3 regions of the Streptomyces sp. NPDC059499 genome follow, and region 3 is predicted to be linked to each of the others. Evidence: riboswitches for the same ligand, from Rfam matches in the RefSeq annotation. Region 3 holds a riboswitch; each other region holds the start of a gene.
The links. A riboswitch is a leader RNA that binds a small molecule or an ion and turns the genes downstream of it on or off. The one in region 3 is predicted to bind cyclic di-AMP.
Positions count from the first base shown of each region.

Region 1: another riboswitch for cyclic di-AMP. It lies ahead of ACFW9O_RS14575 (transglycosylase family protein); the one in region 3 lies ahead of ACFW9O_RS27190 (peptidoglycan DD-metalloendopeptidase family protein).
Region 2: another riboswitch for cyclic di-AMP. It lies ahead of ACFW9O_RS08735 (M23 family metallopeptidase); the one in region 3 lies ahead of ACFW9O_RS27190 (peptidoglycan DD-metalloendopeptidase family protein).

Region 1 is NZ_JBHYTT010000005.1:98,499-102,948, forward strand. Features, by position in the region: gene eno (phosphopyruvate hydratase) at 1-1,178, opposite strand, end outside; gene ACFW9O_RS14575 (transglycosylase family protein) at 1,519-2,208, opposite strand; cyclic di-AMP (ydaO/yuaA leader) riboswitch at 2,209-2,379, opposite strand; gene ACFW9O_RS14580 (transglycosylase family protein) at 2,670-3,626, opposite strand; gene ACFW9O_RS14585 (cytochrome P450) at 3,732-4,450, opposite strand, start outside.
Region 2 is NZ_JBHYTT010000002.1:723,116-727,565, reverse strand. Features, by position in the region: gene ACFW9O_RS08745 (PrsW family intramembrane metalloprotease) at 1-440, shown strand, start outside; gene ACFW9O_RS08740 (aldo/keto reductase) at 460-1,404, opposite strand; gene ACFW9O_RS08735 (M23 family metallopeptidase) at 1,620-2,657, opposite strand; cyclic di-AMP (ydaO/yuaA leader) riboswitch at 2,669-2,821, opposite strand; gene ACFW9O_RS08730 (PP2C family protein-serine/threonine phosphatase) at 3,056-4,213, opposite strand; gene ACFW9O_RS08725 (MerR family transcriptional regulator) at 4,344-4,450, opposite strand, start outside.
Region 3 is NZ_JBHYTT010000013.1:155,744-160,193, forward strand. Features, by position in the region: gene ACFW9O_RS27170 (aspartate aminotransferase family protein) at 1-174, shown strand, start outside; gene ACFW9O_RS27175 (helix-turn-helix domain-containing protein) at 234-914, shown strand; gene ACFW9O_RS27180 (DUF6126 family protein) at 977-1,150, shown strand; gene ACFW9O_RS27185 (tyrosine-protein phosphatase) at 1,160-1,972, opposite strand; cyclic di-AMP (ydaO/yuaA leader) riboswitch at 2,394-2,552, shown strand; gene ACFW9O_RS27190 (peptidoglycan DD-metalloendopeptidase family protein) at 2,557-3,498, shown strand; gene ACFW9O_RS27195 (SGNH/GDSL hydrolase family protein) at 3,665-4,450, shown strand, end outside.

The DNA of each region.
Region 1 (4,450 bases), on a different contig from region 3:
GAGCGGGCCGGGGCGCCGGTCTTGATCTGGCCGCAGTTCACGGCGACGGCGAGGTCGGCGATCGTGACGTCCTCGGTCTCACCGGAGCGGTGGGACATCATGCACTTGAAGCCGTTGCGCTGGGCCAGCTCCACGGCGTCCAGGGTCTCGGTCAGCGAACCGATCTGGTTGACCTTGACGAGCAGGGCGTTGGCCGAGCCCTCCTCGATGCCACGGGCCAGGCGCTCGGGGTTGGTGACGAACAGGTCGTCACCGACGATCTGCACCTTGCCGCCGAGCTTGTCGGTGATGACCTTCCAGCCGGCCCAGTCGTCCTCGTACAGCGGGTCCTCGATGGAGACCAGCGGGTACGCGGAGACGAGCTCCTCGTAGTACTCGGTCATCTCGGCGGCCGAGCGGGACTTGCCCTCGAACTCGTACGCGCCGTCCTTGTAGAACTCGGACGCGGCGACGTCCAGAGCGAGCGCGATGTCGCGGCCCGGAACGTAGCCGGCTTCCTTGACGGCTTCGAGGATCAGGTCCAGGGCGGCACGGTTGGACTCGAGGTTCGGGGCGAAGCCGCCCTCGTCACCGAGACCGGTGGACAGGCCCTTGGTCTTCAGGACCTTCTTCAGCGTGTGGTAGATCTCCGCGCCCCAGCGAAGGGCCTCGGAGAAGGACTCCGCGCCGATCGGCGCGATCATGAACTCCTGGATGTCCACGTTGGAGTCGGCGTGCGAGCCGCCGTTCAGGATGTTCATCATCGGAACGGGCAGCAGGTGCGCGTTCGGGCCGCCGAGGTAGCGGAACAGCGGCAGGTCGGACGCCTCGGACGCGGCGTGGGCCACGGCCAGCGAGACGCCGAGGATGGCGTTGGCGCCGAGGGAGCCCTTGTTCTCGGTGGCGTCGAGGTCGAACATCGCCTGGTCGATGAGGCGCTGCTCGGTGGCGTCGTAACCGACGAGCTCCGGGCCGATCTGCTCGATGACGGCGAGGACGGCCTTCTCGACACCCTTGCCGTGGTAGCGGTTGGGGTCACCGTCGCGAAGCTCGATGGCCTCGAACGCGCCGGTGGAGGCGCCGGACGGAACGGCAGCACGTCCCGTGCTGCCGTCGTCGAGGCCAACCTCGACCTCGACCGTGGGGTTTCCCCGGGAGTCGAGGATTTCCCTGGCTACGACGACGTCGATGGACGGCACGAGGCATCTCCTTCTGGGATATGACGCTGGTTGTGCAGGGTCACTGTGGCCTTGCGCCCCGAGCCTAACCGGCTCGGCCCCCTGCGTCGGCCGACCGCCCGTCCCCTGGGACGAAAAAGGACCCAAGGGCCTGCATTCCGGGCAAAGGTCCAGAAATCTACTGGCCAGTAACCACAATAGTTGAACGATCTCGCACCCGGTGCGCCCCTGCGGCACACCGCGGAAACGACCCCGGCCCGGCGCACACGGGGGTGAGTGCGCCGGGCCGGGAGAGAACGCGTCGGGTGCCGCCGGACACCCTTCCGCGGTCCTGAAGCCTTCGGGGAGGAGAGACCCGGGACTACTTCAGGTGGAGCTGCTGACCCGGGAAGATCAGGTCGGCGTCCTCGACGATGTCGTCGTTGAGCTTGAACAGCTTCTCCCAGCCGCCCTTGACCTTCTTCGCGTCGGCGATCGTGCTCAGGGTGTCGCCGGCCTTCACCTTGTACTCGCCGTCACCCTTCTTGACCTTGTCGCCGGTCGGGGTCGTGACGGTCTTCGACGCCTCGGGGGCGGTGCGCTTCTCGCTGCGCGTGGTGGGCTGCTCGGCCTTGCGCTCCGGCTTGGCGGCCTTCTCGGCGCCCGTCGCGGAGGCGTCGACACCCGGGTCCACGCCGTCGTTGGTCAGGCCGCCGGCACCGGCGCAGGCCCAGGCGCCCGGGCCCTGGAGGTCGAGGAGCTTCTCGGCTGCGGTGATCTGCTGTGCCTTGGTGGCCAGGTCGGCGCGGGCGGCGAACTGCGTACCGCCGGCGGCTGCCCAGCTGGACTGCGAGAACTGCAGACCGCCGTAGTAGCCGTTGCCCGTGTTGATGGACCAGTTGCCACCGGACTCGCACTGCGCGACGGCGTCCCACGTGGCGACGGAGGCGGCGGAGGCGCCGGTCGCACCCATCAGCGGGACGGCGACCGCGGCACCGGCGACGCCGGCCAGGGTGGCGATACGGACGGCCTTGGACGGGCGACGGTGCTTGCCCTTGCTCGAAAGCAGCATGGTTCTCCTCACCGACGCCTACGAGGTGAGCTGTCGGGTTCGGGCCTGTGAGTTGCCCGGTCGCTCGCACTGGCAAGCGACTTCACCCCTAGCCGGCCCTCGCCCGTCTTCCGACGGCCGGGTCCGGCACTTACCTGGGTCCCCCGCTCCTGCCTACGGCGCTTTACGCGTCGAATCCCTTCGGCCGACGGCAGGATTCGGCGTGACGGTCGAAGGTGCCCGCGGTGCGAGCGGTTCCGACCGTAAACATAGGCAACCCCCACATTCAAAGATGGACATCACGGACAATCAGCCCTTACCCGCATCAGCCGAAGGCTCGTTTTCGCAGGTCGGAGGCATCGTCGGCGAATCAGGCGGGCGAGAAGCGTGAGTTGACGCAAAGAGACCCATGTCTCACTTAGACATAAGTGGACATAGGCCTCTGAACTGCCCCCGAATTTGGGGTGTTTTCCCGAATTGGATCAGTTGCCGACAGCGGCTTCCGCACCGGCCCCGGCGGTCTTCTCGTCCGCCTTGGCGCCCAGGTCGAGACCCAGGTCGAGGTTCTGTCCGGGAAGGATCAGGTCCGGGTCGGAACCCAGCTCGTCCTTGTTGGCCTCGTAGAGCGCCGTCCAGCCGCCGGGCAGTTCCTGCGCGTCCGCGATCGCCCAGAGGTTGTCGCCCGTGCGAACGGTGTAGGTTCCGTCGCCGCCGTCGCGCGCGTCGGCGTCACCGCGCGACGCGTGCCGGCCGGACTCGCGCCCGTCCGTCGAGCCCGTACCGGCGCTCGCCTCCGGGGCCGGAGTGCCGCGGTGCTTGCCGCCCGGCGCTTCCGTCGAGCCGTCAGAGGTCTTGGACGCCTCGGGCGAGGGAGAGGAGTCGGACTTGTCGGATCCGTTCGACTTGTCGGCCTTGCCGGTTTCGCCGCCTCGGTTGTCCGTGTTCCTGTTCCCGTTGTCCGACGCATCGGACGAGGGGGTGGCCGACGTGTCGCCGGACGGGGTCGCGGTGTCCGACGGCTCGGTGGTCGGCTCACTGCCCGGGTCGACACCGGGGAGCGTGTTGTCGAGCGCGAGCCCGGAGATCACCGCGCAGCTGGCCCACGCCGTCACCCCCTGGTCGTCGAGCACCTTCTCCGCCACGGATATCTGCTGCGAGCGGCTGGCCAGGTCGGCGCGGGGCGCGAACGCCGTGCCGCCGTAGGCCGACCAGGTGTCCTGCGAGAGCTGCAGGCCGCCGTAGTAGCCGTTGCCGAGGTCGGCGCTCCACATGCCACCGCTCTCGCACTCGGCGACCCGGTCCCAGGTCGAGGCGTCGGCTGCGTGCGCGCCGGTCGCGCCGAGCAGCGGGATGGCGATGGCCGACCCTGTGACGCCTGCGGCGACGACGATGGCGGGTGCCTGCCGAGGGCGACGGTGTCTGCCGTTCGCGGAGCCCATGGGATTGCCTTCCGTGTGACTGACGTGTGACTGGTGAGTCGAACGGTGAACCTAGCCGTACTCGAACGTGTGTCACAAGTCGATGCAGCGGAGATCACGTGAAAGTCACAGAGTTGACAGAGTGTCACTTTTTTCGGAGCGGTGTCCGGGATCGAACTCCACAGGAAGAGTGCGCAGTCCACGCATGATGAGACCGCCCCGCCATCGCAAATCGGTAGGTTCCGCAGCGAGTCGCAGGTCAGGAAGGCGTCGCAGCAGCGTCGCCAACGCCGCCTGACCCTCCAGCCGGGCCAGCGGAGCACCCAGGCAGTAGTGGATGCCGTGCCCGTACCCGAGGTGCTGATTGTCACTCCGTGCGAGATCCAGCGTGTCCGCATCGCGGAATCGCTCCGGGTCCCGGTCGGCGGCGGCCAGCACCACGAGAACGGGGTCCCCGGCCTCGATGCGCTGCCCGCCCAGCGTCACGGGTTCGGTGGCGTACCGCCAGGTGGCGAGCTCCACCGGCCCGTCGTACCGCAGCAACTCCTCGATCCCCGTGGCCAGCAGCTCCGTCTCCCCGGCCTCGATCGAGCGCTGGAGCAGCTCGCGTTGTTCCGGGTTGCGCAGCAGGGCGTAGGTGCCGTTGCCGATGAGGTTGACCGTGGTCTCGAAACCGGCGAACAGCAGGATGAAGGCCATCGCCGCGGCTTCGTTCTCGGTGAGGTGCTCGCCGTGGTCACTTGCCCGGATGAGTCCCGAGATCAGGTCGTCGCCGGGGTTCTCCCGTTTGCGGTGGATGAGTTCGGCGAGGTAGCCGCGCATCTTCTTGACCGACCTGGCCACCC
Region 2 (4,450 bases), on a different contig from region 3:
CCTCGATGCGGGCCAGGGGCATGGCCCGCGACATGGCACGGCACTGGCACGGAACCACCGACCGGGCCCGGGGCAAGGCCGCGGCACAGGCGGTCGCGGAGTACGAGGCGTTCGCGACGTCCCTGGCGGTGCTGCGCCGGCGAGCCCGCCGCGACACACCCGGCCCGGACTTCGCCGAGCGCGAGCAGGAGCTGCTGCACCACCTGTGGCAGCGCCGGGAGGTCGCCGGCCCTGCCCTGACGTACGCGGCCCACGCGACGGGCCGGTTCCGCGCCCGGCGCGGCACGGCCCCGGTCGCGGTCCCGTCCCCCCGCAGGTTCCCGCAGCAGCCCGCTCCGTATCCGCAGCAGCAGCTCCCCGCACCTCACCGGCACTACGGCGGGTACAACCCGTATCTGCACGACGGCCACCAGCGGGACAGCCGCCCACCCTCCGCGTAGCCCGGCGGGTGGTGAAGTGTCAGGCGGATGCCTCGTCGAGGTCCGCGAGGTCCACGTCGGTCAGCCGCAGGTCTGCCACCGCCACCAGTGCGGGCAGCTGCCCGACCGTGCGGGCGGACGCGATCGGCGCGGCGACGGTCGGCCGGGCGGCGAGCCAGGCCAGCGCGACCGTGGCGATCTCCGCGTCGTGCTCCTGGGCCACCCTGTCGAGCGCGGCGAGCACCTTGCGGCCGCGTTCCGACTCCAGGTGCCTGGCCGCGCCGTCGGCCCGTGCGCTCTCGACCGCTGTGCCGGGCCGGTACTTACCGGTGAGGAAGCCGGAGGCCAGTGCGAAGTACGGGACGGCGGCGAGGCCCGCCTCGGCCGCCGTGTCCTGGAGCTCGCCCTCGTAGGTGTCGCGCGAGACGAGGTTGTAGTGCGGCTGCAGCGCGACATAGCGGGCGAGGCCCTCGCGCTCGGAGAACTCCAGGGAGGCCCGGAGCCGCTCGGGGCTGATGTTGGAGGCGGCGATCTCGCGCACCTTGCCGTCCTTCACCAGCTGGTCGAGCGCGGTGATGATCTCCTCCACGGGGACGGTCTCGTCGTCGAAGTGGGTGTAGTAGAGGTCGATGTGGTCGGTGCCGAGCCGGCGCAGCGAGGCCTCGGCGGCGCCCTTGATCGTCGCGCCGGCGAGCCCCTTGAACTCGGGGTGGGCGCCGACCTTGGTGGCGACGACGATGTCGGAGCGGTTGGAGCGCGACGCGAGCCACTTGCCGACGAGCGTCTCCGACTCGCCGCCCTCGTTGCCCGGGGCCCAGGCGGAGTACGAGTCGGCCGTGTCGATGAAGTTGCCGCCGGCCGCGGCGTACGCGTCCAGGACGGCGAAGGACCCGCCCTCGTCGGCCGTCCAGCCGAAGACGTTGCCGCCGAGTGCGAGCGGGAAGACCTGGAGGCTCGAGGAACCGAGTGTGCGGAGTGAAGTCATACCTGGAACAAACCAGTCCGCTCAGGCGACTATTCCGACGGATGCCGACCACGGGCAGACCGGCAGCCCTGACGTCGGGGGGGGTGCGCCAGGGCCGCCGGAGTTCAGGTGGGCCGTCCGTCCGGTACGGACGGGCTGTCCGCCCGCGCGAACGCTCGGCGGAGAACCGGCGAGGGCTCTGCGGACACACCGCGGAGCCCTCGGACCGGAAGAACTCAGATCGAGAGACCCTTGCTCCGCAGCCAGCTCATCGGGTCGATGCCCGAGCCGTCCGCGGTGTGGACCTCCAGGTGGAGGTGAGGGCCCGTCACGTTGCCGGTGGCACCGACGCGGCCGATGGTCTCACCGGTGGTGACCCGCTGGCCGGCGCTGACGTCCATCGAGGACTGGTGGCTGTACGAGATCTCCGTACCGTCGTCCAGCTCGATGACGGTGTGGTACCCGTACGAACCCGACCAGCCCGCCGACTTCACCGTGCCGCTGTGCACGGCCTTGATCGGGGTGCCCGTCGGCGCCGCGAAGTCGAGACCGGTGTGGTAGCCGGAGGACCACATCGAACCGGCCTGGCCGAAGGTCGAGGTGATCGTGTACGAGGAGGTCGGGAGCGCGTAGCTGGCGGCGAGCTTGGCGAGGCGCTCGGCCTCGGCCTTCTTCTTCGCCGCGACCTCCGCCGCCTTCTTCTCCGCTGCGGCCTTCGCCTCGGCGTCGCTCTGCTGCTTCGCGGCCTTGGCGGCGGCCTCCTCGGCTGCCGCCTTCTCCTCCGCGGCCTTGGCCTCGGCCTCGGCTCCGGCCTGCTGCTGCTCGGCCTGCTGGAGGATGCGGGCGCGCAGCGCCTCACCGGCGTTGCTCGTGCCCTGCTCGGCCTCGGCGGCCGTGATGCCGGCCGTGGTGAGCGGGGAGGCCGTGGCGACGGCACCGTTGTCCGCGGAGTCGTCCGACATGAACGCGCTCACGCCGGGCAGGGACTTGGCGTCGGGGAGATTGTCCGCGATGGAATCGGGAAGAGAGATGGAGACCGGCGGCTTGCTCTGCGCAGTGGCCATGCCACCCGCGCCGACGGCTGCGATGACGCCTACGCCGAGGACGGTGGAGCTACGGGCGAGGCCGCGCTGCTTGGCCACACGGTGCCTGCCGCGAACGGGACGGATGGACTCCTCGGTGGGGTTCCATTCCTCCCACGTCCTGTCCTCGCCACCGAGGGTGTCGGACCTGAAGGGTGACGGGGCCTCGGGGGCAGGCTGATTGGACGCCACGTGGGCGCACTCCTTTCCTTCCTTCTCGCCTACCGGGTTAGCTGACGGGTTCGGAGCAGGAAGGTCTCCTACGGGCCCCTCTGTCTCTCACGAGACACAGGTGTCCGATTCACCCCATGTAGGTGGTTCCCCGGTTTCCTTGCGGAATTCGGCGCTCGCGCACGGTGCCGCCTCTTGCGACGACTGGGACAACCGCGCTGCGTTATCGAACGTTAATAGACACCCGGGTCCGATTCCAAGCTGTTCCCGTTGATCATTCACAGCTTTGACGTGGACTTTCAGGGGATTAACGGTCCGAAACGGGCGAGTTGAGTATTCCCCGCCGGGGCATCAGTTTCTGACGTTGCGTCATATGTTATGCGGAGCGGTGTCCTTCGACTACGCACCGTGGCAACGACTCATCCATCGCCCCGCCCCACGATCTTCACAGTCGTCCGCCGCTCCGGCTGCCCCCGCGCGGGCCGGCCGACCGCGAGCAGCGCCATGTCGTCCACGGCATGGCCCCCCGTGTGCAGCCGCACGTCGTCGGTGAGCGCCGAGAGCAGTTCGTCGGGCCCCGGGAAGATCCGGCCGCGCAGCCGGGCCGCAGGGTCGTAGAAGACCCCGTCGGCGCCCCGCGCCTCGGAGAGGCCGTCCGTGAACACCAGGAGCGTCGATCCGGCAGGCAGCTCCCACTCGTCCGACCGGTCCGGCCACACCCCCAGGTCCATCCCGATCGGCAGCGCGGGCACAGTCGGCGCCAGCACCTCAAGCGCCCCGTCCCCGTGCAGCAGGATCGGCTCGGGGTGACCGCGGTTGACGATCCGCAACCTGCCCGAACCCGCCGGGATCTCGGCGAGCACCGCGGTGACGAACCCCTCCATGGAGTCGAGCCCGCCGCGTCGGGTCCCTTCCCGGGCCAGCGCCCTCTCCAGCCGCTGCGCCACACCCTCCAGCGACAGCTCCTGCTCGGCGGCCTCCCGGAACGCCCCGATCACCACCGCCACCGCCTCCACGGCGGCCAGTCCCTTGCCCCGTACGTCACCGACGACCAGCCGCACCCCGTGCGGGGTGTCCACGACGGCGAACAGGTCACCGCCGACGAACTCGTCCGCCTGCGCCGCCTCGTACCGCGCCGCGACCAGCAGCCCGCCGATCCGCTCGTCCGGCGTCGGGAGGACCGCGCGCATCGCGGTCTCCGCGATGACCCGGGCCGAGGCCAGCTGCTCGTTGCTGCGCCGGACGACTCCGTTGATGACGAGGGCGAGCACGGAGACGGTGACCAGGGTGAGCAGCTCGGTGACCGGGGCGACGTCCGAGATCGTGCCGTCGTACAACCGGATGGCCAGGACCGTCACGATCGCGGCCACGGCCGTACGGATCGTGCTCGCCAGCGAGAAGAACGGCGCGGCGATCAGCGGGGCCGCCGCGAACAGGGGGATCGCACTGACATCGGGCGGCGTACTGAGGTCGAAGACCACCCCGGCCGCGATCATCAGTGCGGGCAGCAGTCGTACGAACTGCCGGGTGCGGGCACCTCCAGCAGCTCCGCCGCGCCGCCTGTCCCGCTTCCCCACCTGTGCACTCCTGCCCGGTCCGCCCACGGCTGCGGACGGTACCGCGCTCCACCCAGGCTGGCCGGAGCCGCGCCGTGAGGCGACTCGTCGTCGGCCAAAGGGAGGAGCGCCGAGCGCCGCGCCCCGATGGTCAGTCGGAGAGCATGCGCTGCGCGTAGATCGTCAGTGCATCCCGTACGAAGACGGCGGTGCCGTCTCCGTACCGATCGTAGTTCTTCCCGAAGCGGGGATCGGCGA
Region 3 (4,450 bases):
TCCGGCGACCACCTGGAAGTGATCAAGCTGATCCCCCCGCTGGTCATCGGTGAGCGCGAGGTGGACCGCTTCGTGGCCGCCTTCACGGCCGTCATGGACGACGCGCACAGCGGGGGCGGGCTGATGTGGGACTTCGGCAGGACGCTGGTCAAGCAGGCTGTCGCCAACCGTTGATGCTTTGCCTCGGAGGCAAGAAATTTGCCTCCGAGGAAAGATCCTGGCCCAATGGAGTCATGAATCCTCCTGACGGAGGGGCGGCCGACGAGCTGCCCGGAATCGCGCCGCGCCTGCGCGACCTGCGCCGCAACCGGGGTCTCACCCTGGAGACCGCCGCCCGGCGGGCCGATCTCTCCCCGGCGCACCTCTCCCGGCTCGAGACGGGCCGCAGGCAGCCCTCACTGCCGATGCTGCTCGGGCTCGCACGTATCTACGGTACGACGGTCTCCGAGCTCCTCGGAGAAATGCCGCCCGAGCGTGACGCCATCGTCCGCGGCGGCCCGTTCGCGGGCGCTCCGGGCGGCGCGCCCGGAGGGACCCCGGGAAGAGCTCCGGGCGCCGGCCCGGGTGGTACCTCGGGTGGTGCTGAGGCCGACGGCTGGATGTACCAGCAGGCCGGTGGCTCCGGCCGGGCGATGCAGGCGTTGCGGGTCCGGGTCCCCCACGGGGCCCAGAGTGATCTCGTACGCGTGCACCCGGGCGAGGAATGGCTGTATGTCCTCGACGGGCGGCTGAGGGTGGGTCTGGGGGAGACCGTGCACGACCTCGGGCCGGGGGACAGCGCGCACTTCGACTCGCTCACCCCGCACCGGATCGCGGCGCTCGACCGCGGGGGCGCCGAGCTGCTCTTCGTCCACACCCTGCTGCAGAGCCCCTCGGCCGAGCTGTGCCTGGGCAACGGGACGCACCTTCGCTGACCACGCACGCCCCACCGCACCTGCCGCACACCTCGGCCCGAGAGCCGAAAGAGAGGACTGCCATGTCCGATTCGGAGCACTACGACCCGCTCACCCCGCGCCCGCGGGAGACCAAGGACACGCAGGAGCGGAAGATGCCCCGGGGTGTGGTCATCCGGCTCGTCGCCTATCTGGTGGCCGGCCACGTCGTCGCGGCCTTCCTCTTTCTCCTGTTCACCGTGGCGGGCAAAGGCTGACCGCCTGCGCTACGCCTTCTCGACGAGGCGCTCGCGCAGCCTCTCGCGGGTCTCGGGCGCGAGCTTCAGCCCCTCGCTGAGGTAGCGGTCCGTGCCGCCCCAGGTCTCCTCGATCGCGGCGAAGGCGGCGGCGAGGTAGTCGGAATGCGCGCCGAAGAGCGGGTTGAGGAGCTCCAACACCTCGTCCGACATCCCCGCCGACGACGTGTCGCTGCGCCGCACCTTGTAGCGGCGGTGCGCGTCGTTGGACTTGAGGTAGTCGGCCTCGACGGCCTCCTTCTCGACGCCGACGGCAAGCAGCGATACCGCGATCGACAGGCCGGCCCGGTCCTTGCCCGCCGCGCAGTGCATCAGCGCCGGCACGCTGTCCTCGGCCAGCGCGTGCAGCACCCTGCTGTGCTCCGCGGTGCGGTCGGTGATGATCGACCGGTACGACGCGATCATGCGGGCCGTCCCCTTGCCGTCGGCGAGGATCGAGCGCAGCTGCTGGATGTCGCCGTCGCGCACCAGTCGCCAGAACTCGGCGCCGTCGGCCGGGTCGGAGAGCGGAATGCTGACATTCCGGACACCAGGCAGTTCCACGTCGAGACCGTCGAGCTTGTGGTCGGCGGCGTTGCGGAAGTCGAAGACGGTGTGGAGGCCGAGTCCGGCCAGGAATGCCGTGTCCGTCTCGGTGGCGTGCGCCAGGTGGCCGCTGCGGTAGAGGCGCCCGTGGCGCACCCTGCCGCCGTCCGTGGTCGGCAGACCGCCCACGTCGCGGAAGTTGCGGACCCCGGTCAGCTCGACGTCTGTCGACGGAACCTCTGGCAGCTGCTGCGTCACAAGGACTCCTGGAGTGTCTGGCGTCGGCGCCGCTCGCCGACGGGGGCACGCCCGCGACGATACGACATGGATTCATCGGGCAATCGTTTCGCCCTTCGATGCCTTCCCGGCCGGGGTGACCGGCGGCCCGCGAGCATGACATGTCCGTATTAGTGCATTTAGCAGAACATGCCCCGCTTGCGCGGGAGATGGGGTGTGGCAGGTGAGCGGGATCATATCCGTGACGGTGTGTGGCGAAACTGCCGAGAGGTAATCCTTACGCCGTGCGGAAAGCCAAGATCCGTAATCCACGGAGTGTGACCGGAATTCGGAACCGGAATTGAATCGCCCATTCCGGTACGCAACCGGTGGCTTGTTCCCGGCGTCCTGACTCGCTTACGGTCACGGTCAATCCGGACGGAACGCCAAATCCTGCCGCCGCCCGGAATCCGCACCGACTCACGTGTGGCAGGAGCGGGGGAACCAGGTAAGCCGCCGACCGGAGTGATCCGGAACGGCTTGGGGTCAAGACGCGCTCAGCGCGGCCGGGCATCTCCAGTCCGAACCCGACAGCTCACCTCGCAGGCGCCGGAGAGGAATTCCCCATGCCCGCAAAGGGTAAGCACCGTCGTACGAAGGCCAGCCCGATCTCCCGCGGCGTCCTCGCCGCAGGGACCGGCGGCGCCGTCCTCGCACTTCCGCTGATCGGCGCCACCGGCGCGTTCGCCGCCGAGCAGTCCGCGCCCGCCGCCAAGCCGGCGGCCGCCAGTGCGGCCCACCACGCGCCTGCCGCCTCCGTGGCGAAGAAGCACGGCGCCACCAAGACCTACTCCGTGGTCGCCGGTGACTATCTGGCGAAGATCGCGGCCGAGAAGAAGGTCAAGGGCGGCTGGGAGAAGCTGTACAAGGACAACCGTGAGGTCGTCGGCGACAACCCGAGCCTGATCTTCCCGGGCATGAAGCTGACCCTCGGCGTCAAGGCATCTGGCTCCACCACGGAGTCCGCGCCTTCCAAGGCCGCCCCCTCCAAGGCCGCCCCCTCGAAGGTGAAGTCGGCCCCGAAGGCCGCCGCGCCGGCCGAGAAGGCGTCGACGGCCACCGACGCCGCCGACTCCACCGGTGCTTCGGAGAGCAACAGCTCCGGTTACACCACCCCGGTGGCCAACGGTGGCGTCTCCACCCAGTACCGCGTCGCCGGCGCCAGCTGGTCCAGCGGCTACCACACCGGCTCCGACTTCCAGGCCGCCTCCGGCACCAGCGTCCGGTCCATCGGCCCGGGCACCGTGGTCTCCGCGGGCTGGAGCGGTGCGTACGGCAACGAGGTCGTCATCAAGCACGACGACGGCATGTACTCCCAGTACGCCCACCTGTCGTCGCTCGGCGTCTCGGCCGGCCAGACCGTCACCGGCGGCCAGCAGATCGGCCTCTCCGGTTCCACCGGCAACTCCACCGGTCCGCACCTCCACTTCGAGGTCCGTACCGGCCCGAGCTACGGCTCGGACGTCGACCCGATCGCCTACCTGCGCTCGCACGGCGTCTCCATCTGACGCAATCAGGCGGCTCGGTGAGCCCAAGAGGGGCGGTGCGCGGCGGCGCACCGCCCCTCTGCTTATTCCGGCTTTACCAAAACCTGACCGGGTGGTCTATCTCACCACCCGTCAACCCCTTATTACGGTCGCGTAGGTCACATTCGAAGGTGCAGGATATGCGCTTGTGGCAGACGATTCGAGAAACAAACAGCGAGGCACCATCGGGTCGTACGCAGCGATTGGCGACAGCTTCACCGAGGGCGTCGGAGACCCTGGCCCCGACGGGACGCTCGTCGGCTGGGCGGACCGTTTCGCGGTCATTCTGGCGGACCAGCTCCCACTCCCCGATGCAGCGGGCGGCCCCGCGGACGGCCCGCACGGGAACTTCCGGTACGCCAATCTCGCCGTACGCGGACGCCTCCTCGACCAGATAGTCGAGGAGCAGGTCCCCCGCGCCAAGGAGCTCGCACCGGATCTGGTGAGCTTCTGCGCGGGCGGCAACGACATCATCCGGCCGGGCACCGACCCGGACGACGTGGCCGAACGCTTCGAGCGCGCGGTCGCCGACCTGACCCGCTCGGTCGGCACCGTCATGATCACCACCGGCTTCGACACCCGCGGCGTTCCGGTGCTCCGGCACCTGCGGGGCAAGATCGCCACGTACACCGCCCATGTACGGTCCATCGCCGACCGCTACGACTGCCCGGTCCTGGACCTGTGGTCGCTCCGGTCCGTGCAGGACAGGCGTGCCTGGGACAACGACCGGCTGCACCTCTCGGCGGAGGGACACACCCGGGTCGCGCTGCGCGCCGCCCAGGTCCTCGGCCTCGACGTGCCCGCCGACCCCGACCAGGTGTGGCCTCCGCAGGTGCAGCGCGGGGCACTCGAGGTGCGCCGCGACGACATGGCCTGGGCCCGCGAGTACCTCGTACCGTGGATCGGCCGGCGCCTGCGCGGTGAGTCCTCCGGT